2 linked regions of the Mesorhizobium shangrilense genome follow. Each later gene encodes a partner of the first gene's protein in a complex. Links are inferred from orthologs where the notes say so. Each region holds a gene or a part of one and is shown on either strand. Other genes may lie near its edges. The genes, in order: rplI and rpmI.

The links.
Region 2: rplI (region 1) and rpmI share a complex: the UniProt entries of both Bacillus subtilis proteins name them as parts of the 50S ribosomal subunit. The link is inferred for Mesorhizobium shangrilense from one-to-one orthologs.

What each region holds. Positions count from the first base shown.
Region 1 is NZ_JAQGPN010000001.1:3,606,254-3,609,634, forward strand. Bases 250-3,116 are described here. They hold rplI (50S ribosomal protein L9), read left to right. Parts: upstream 250-1,328; coding sequence 1,329-1,904; downstream 1,905-3,116. Other genes in these bases: rpsF (30S ribosomal protein S6), read left to right, coding at 412-888; rpsR (30S ribosomal protein S18), read left to right, coding at 888-1,136; PD284_RS17455 (SAM-dependent methyltransferase), read left to right, coding at 2,042-3,116. Also shown: PD284_RS17435 (hypothetical protein), read left to right, coding at 1-36; more of PD284_RS17455, read left to right, coding at 3,117-3,352. UniProt on the Bacillus subtilis protein: Binds to the 23S rRNA.
Region 2 is NZ_JAQGPN010000001.1:542,331-545,143, reverse strand. It holds rpmI (50S ribosomal protein L35), read left to right. Parts: upstream 1-1,208; coding sequence 1,209-1,418; downstream 1,419-2,813. Other genes in the region: pheS (phenylalanine--tRNA ligase subunit alpha), read left to right, coding at 2,033-2,813; rplT (50S ribosomal protein L20), read left to right, coding at 1,453-1,851; PD284_RS02750 (methyltransferase family protein), read left to right, coding at 401-1,018; infC (translation initiation factor IF-3), read left to right, coding at 1-344.

The sequences.
Region 1 (3,381 bases):
GAGGACGTCGAGGAACTTCATGGTTCCGGGATCTGAGGGACAGCGTCCATCCCGCGATCGCCGCCGCCGGATTGACTGGAAGTCAGCCCGCTGCGGGTGGCAAACGTCCGGGTTCTCCCAAGCCTTGCCAATCCACATCTCCTCCTGTATGGAGCGCCCCAATCTGCCGGTCCCGACTGGGGGCTGAACGGAGGGCCGGAGGTTTACCGAGGGATTCGTATCCCGAAGTTGCCTTCGTCGCGTCGGAATAGTCCGTCCGCCTCCCGTGTCTCCGCTCTCGACCGTCTCGACATGCGCCTTTCTTCTCCTGAGGGCGGCCGCAAGGCCACCGAAGGATCCAAGAGAAGTTGCAGAGGCTTAGCCGTTGGGCCGCCGGTAGAGACGATAAACTGAAGAAAGGCAAAGACGAGCATGGCTCTCTACGAACATGTGTTCCTTGCCCGCCAGGATCTGTCGCAGCAGCAGGTCGATGCACTTGTCGAAAACTACAAGGGCATCATCACTGCCGGTGGCGGCTCCGTCGGTCGGGTCGAGAACTGGGGACTGAAGTCCCTCACCTACCGCGTGAAGAAGAACCGCAAGGCCTACTACACGCTCATGGACATCACCGCGCCGGCGGAGGCCATCAAGGAGATGGAGCGCCAGCAGGGTCTGTCGGAAGACGTTCTGCGCTTCATGACCATCAAGGTCGAGAAGCACGAGGAAGGTGCCTCGGCCATGATGCAGAAGCGCGAAGAGCGCTCCGAGCGCGGCTTCGGCGATCGCGGTGATCGTCCGCGTGGCGGCTTTGGCGATCGCGACCGTGGTCCGCGCAGCTTTGGCGACCGCGACGGCGGCGACCGTGGTCCGCGCCGTCCGCGCGAAGAGGCAGCAGGAGCTAGCGAATAATGGTCGACATCAACCAGATCCCGACCCGGCGTCCTTTCCACCGCCGCCGCAAGACCTGCCCGTTCTCGGGCGCCAACGCGCCGCGCATCGACTACAAGGACGTGCGCCTGCTGCAGCGCTACATTTCCGAGCGCGGCAAGATCGTGCCGTCGCGCATCACGGCGGTCAGCCAGAAGAAGCAGCGCGAGCTCGCCCAGGCGATCAAGCGCGCCCGCTTCCTCGGCCTTCTGCCCTACGTGGTGAAGTAAGGCTTCCTGCGGGCGGCCTGGCCGCCCGCAACCCATCCCCGGCGATCGGCGCCGAGGTTGAGCATTCAATATCCGAGTTGGAGCTGCGGCTCCTAACTGCCGCGACAGGCAGGACAGCGAAATCGGCGGAAACGCCCCTTGCTTCCAGCCTGTCTCCAATTCCGCCAACTATGGCAACTGTGGAGATTCACAATGGAAGTCATTCTTCTCGAACGCATTTCGCGCCTTGGCCAGATGGGTGAAACCGTCAGGGTGAAGGACGGCTTCGCCCGCAACTTCCTGCTGCCGCAGGGCAAGGCGCTGCGCGCCAACGAAGCCAACAAGAAGAAATTCGAAGGCCAGCGCGCCCAGCTTGAAGCCCGCAACCTGGAGCGCAAGTCGGACGCGGAGAAGGTCGCCGAGAGCCTCGACGGCAAGGCATTTGTCGTGGTGCGCACCGCCGGCGAGACCGGCCAGCTCTACGGCTCGGTGTCGACGCGCGACATTTCCGATCTGCTGAGCGCCGAGGGCTTCACCGTCGCTCGCAACCAGGTCGAACTCAATCATCCGATCAAGACGATCGGCCTCAACAAGGTGGCGATCGCGCTGCATCCGGAGGTCGAGGTCACGATCACGCTCAACATCGCACGCAGCGCCGAAGAGGCGGAGCGTCAGGCCCAGGGCGAGACGCTCACCACCGCCGAGGCGATCTACGGCGAGGACATCAACGAGAACGCGCGACCGGACAGCTTCTTCGACCCGAACGCCGACGAAGGCGAGGAAGCGTAAGCTCGCCCACCAATTCCGTAACTGGACTAAAGACCCGGGCCTCGCGCCCGGGTTTTTTATTGTTCTGGCGCATTTCCCGTTGCGTTAGAATGACGCAGGATAAGGTAAGATAGCCTTACTTTGTTGAGTGCCTTCTGATGAACATTCTGCTTGAGCGCGTGATCCGTCGCCTGGTCAAGACGGGAAATCTCAAGGTTACCGGACCGAAGGGGTCGACAACGACCTTCGGCGACGGGAGCGGTCCGCCGGTCCACCTGCATATCAAGACCCGGCACGCAGAGCGGGCGATCACCATCGATCCCAGTCTCGGCCTGCCCGAATCCTTCATGGACGGCGAAATCGACTTCCTCGAAGGCGACGTGTTCGGCTTCCTGCGCATCGTCAACCAGGCCATCGGACCGACCGGAATTGTCGACACGGCATGGACGCGTGCGTTCGAGGGCCTGCGCGCCGCCTTCCGGCGGCTGCAGCAGGTGAACACGCAGGCGCGCTCGAAGCGCAACGTGCAGCGCCACTACGACCTTTCCGGGGAACTCTACCGGCTCTTCCTCGACGAGGACATGCAATACTCATGCGCGTATTTCGAGCGGCCCGACATGACGCTGGACGAGGCGCAGCAGGCCAAGAAGCGCCACATCGCCGCGAAGCTGAAGCTGAAGCCCGGGCAGACCGTGCTCGACATAGGCAGCGGATGGGGCGGTCTCGGCCTCTACCTCGCCAAGACATTCGAAGCGGAGGTGCTCGGCGTCACCCTCTCGACCGAACAGCATGGGGTTGCGACCCAGCGGGCGCAAGCGGCGGGCCTGGAGGATCGCGCGCATTTCGAGATCCGCGACTACCGCGATCTCAACGAGCGGTTTGACCGCATCGTCTCGGTCGGCATGTTCGAACATGTCGGCGTCAACCACTACCGCACCTTCTTCGACAAATGCGCGACGCTGCTGAAGCCCGACGGCGTCATGGTGCTCCATGCCATCGGCCGGTTCGGACCGCCGACCGCCACCGCGGCGTTCATCCGGAAGTACATCTTCCCGGGCGGCTACATCCCTGCCCTTTCCGAGGTCTTCCCGGCCATCGAGAAAGCCGGCCTCATGACGGACGATGTCGAGATCCTGCGGCTCCACTATGCCGACACCCTGAAACATTGGCGGGATCGGTTCCTCGCCAACCGCGACCGCGCAAGGGAGATCTACGACGAACGCTTCTGCCGCATGTGGGAATTCTATCTGTCCGGCTCGGAAGCGGCTTTCCGCTGGCAGGACCTGATGGTCTTCCAGATCCAGCTCACCAAGAGGAACGACGTGCTGCCAGTGACCCGCAGCTACATAGAGAAATGCGAGAAGGCGCTTTCGATGCACGAGATGGCGCACGGTGGATCTCTGGCGGAGGAGACGGAAGCAGCACCCGCCAAGCGCCGGACGGGCCGGCGGGTCTCGGGGAAGGATTAGCGGCGGACCGGCGCGCACACACGGCGGCG
Region 2 (2,813 bases), 3.1 Mb from region 1 along the record:
CGGTCACCAAGATCCTCGATCTTGGCAAGCTGAAATACGCCAACCAGAAGAAGGCGGCCGAGGCGCGCAAGAATCAGAAGGTCATCGAGATCAAAGAGATCAAGATGCGCCCCAACATCGATGATCACGACTACGAAACGAAGATGAAGGCCGTCCGGCGCTTCTTTGAGGAAGGCGACAAGGTCAAGCTCACCTTGCGTTTTCGTGGCCGCGAGATGGCGCACATGGAACTCGGCATGCAGCTCCTGAACAAGGTGCGTGAGGAGACGGCGGCCATCGCCAAGGTCGAGGCGGAGCCCAAGCTCGAAGGCCGGCAGATGATGATGGTGCTGGCTCCGAGGTAACCGACGCTGGCGCGGTCGATGCGTGCCGTCGCCCAGGCAGATCGTGAACCATGGAAATGCTTAGATCCATTCCGCTTGCGCGGTTCCAGAGCATGCGACGGCTTGCGCTCGGCGTCATCCTTGCGCTTGCCGCCGGCGTGCTCCTGTTCTGCGCCTCGCCGACGGGCTATCACGAGTTCCATGAGTATGTGGAGGCGATCGGCCTCGCGCTGATCGCGGCCGCCATCGTGGGGCGTGTGTGGTGCACGCTCTATATCGGCGGCCGAAAGGCGGCCGAGATCGTCGACCTCGGTCCCTATTCGATCACCCGCAATCCGCTTTATGTCTTCTCCGCGATCGGTGCGGCGGGCGTCGGCGCGCAGACCGGCAGCGCCGTGGTCGGGCTGGCTTTCGGGCTACTGACGGTGCTGGCTTTCCTCGTCGTCATCCGTCGCGAGGAAGCCCATCTGTCGGAGCATTTCGGCGCACAGTACGCCGCCTACTGCGCCCGGGTGCCGCGTTTCTGGCCCAAACTTGCCCTGTTCAAGGACTCCGAAACAGTGACAGCGCCGTCGAAGCGCGTTTACGCGACGCTGCTCGACGGTCTGGTCTTCGTCGCCGCGGTTCCGGTGTTCGAGGCGATCGAGCACCTGCAGGAGGCCAATGTCCTGCCTGTGCTGCTACGGGTGATATAGCGGGCAGCACGGCGCAACTGCGGCGAATCTGCCCTGTTGCACTTCGAAGGTCCCGTCTGTATAAGGCCGCGTTCCCAAAAACCGCCCGGCAGGGCATGCCGTGGCGGTTTTCGATGCTTTCCCGAGCCCTTGGTCGGTCGGGAAACAAGAAAAACGGCGCCGAGCGCGCCGGAAAAGGAGTAGAAGCAAAATGCCCAAGATGAAGACCAAGTCGGCCGCCAAGAAGCGGTTCAAGATCACCGGCACGGGCAAGGTTATGTCCGCCGCTGCCGGCAAGCGCCATGGCATGATCAAGCGTTCCAACAAGTTCATCCGCGATGCCCGCGGCACGATGGTTCTGGCTGAACCGGACGGCCGCAAGGTCATCAAGAATTTTCTGCCTAACGGCGGCGGCCTCTGAGCCGGGTTGGAAGCGACATTAAGGAGATCATGACATGCGCGTAAAGAGAGGCACAGTCGGCCACGCGAAGCATAAGAAGGTCCTGAAGGCCGCCAAAGGCTTCTATGGCCGTCGCAAGAACACCATTCGCATCGCCAAGCAGGCGGTCGAAAAGTCGATGCAGTACGCCTACCGCGACCGCAAGGCGCGCAAGCGTAACTTCCGCGCACTGTGGGTGCAGCGCATCAACGCCGCCGTCCGCGAGCACGGCCTGACCTACGCCCGCTTCATCGACGGCATCAACAAGGCGGGCATCGAGATCGACCGCAAGGTTCTGTCCGACATGGCGATCCATGAGCCGCAGGCCTTCGCCGCCGTCGTCGCACAGGCGAAGAAGGCGCTCGAGTACCTGAAGAACACCACCCCGAATGCGTTTGAGAAGGCAGTCGCTTAAAGACCAGCCGCTTCCCAAGCACTCGAAATTCTGATTTGGGAAACCCGCGCTGGCAGGGCTGGCGCGGGTTTTTCTTTGGCCGGTTGACAAGGCTGCCGTACAACCCCGGCGGCATCGAACGAAGCGGATGGGTCACGTGAACGAGAACGTCAGCAATATCGATACGCTGGAGGCCGCCGTGATGGCCGACATCGGCGCCGCGGGCGACGAGCAGGCCATCGAGGCCGTGCGGGTGGCCGCGCTCGGCAAGAAGGGTTCCGTCTCCGAGATGCTGAAGACGCTGGGCGCGATGACGCCCGAGGAGCGGCAGGTCAAGGGCCCGGCGATCAACGGCCTCAAGAACCGCGTCACCGAGGCGCTGGCGCTGCGCAAGACAGAGCTCAAGGATGTCGCCATCGCCGCGCGTCTGGCGGCGGAAAAGGTCGACGTCACGCTGCCGGTTCGGCAGTCGCCGGCCGAGCGCGGGCGCATCCACCCGATCAGCCAGGTGATCGACGAGATCGCTGCGATCTTCGGCGACCTCGGCTTCGCCATCGCGGAAGGGCCGGACATCGAGACCGACCACTACAATTTCACCGCGCTGAACTTTCCTGAAGGGCATCCGGCGCGCGAGATGCACGACACCTTCTTCTTCAACACGGCCGGCGACGGCCAGGCGCCGAAGCTTTTGCGCACCCACACCTCCCCGGTGCAGATCCGCACGATGGAGACGCAGAAGCCGCCGATCCGCATCGTCATCCCCGGAAAGACCTACCGGCAGGATTCCGACGCCACCCATTCGCCGATGTTCCACCAGGTCGAGGGGCTGGTGATCGACAAGACCGCCAACGTCGCCAACATGAAGTGGGTGCTCGAGGAGTTCTGCAAGGCGTTCTTCGAGGTGCCGAGCGTGAAGATGCGCTTCCGGCCGTCCTTCTTCCCGTTCACCGAGCCGAGCCTTGAGGTCGACATCCAGTGCGACC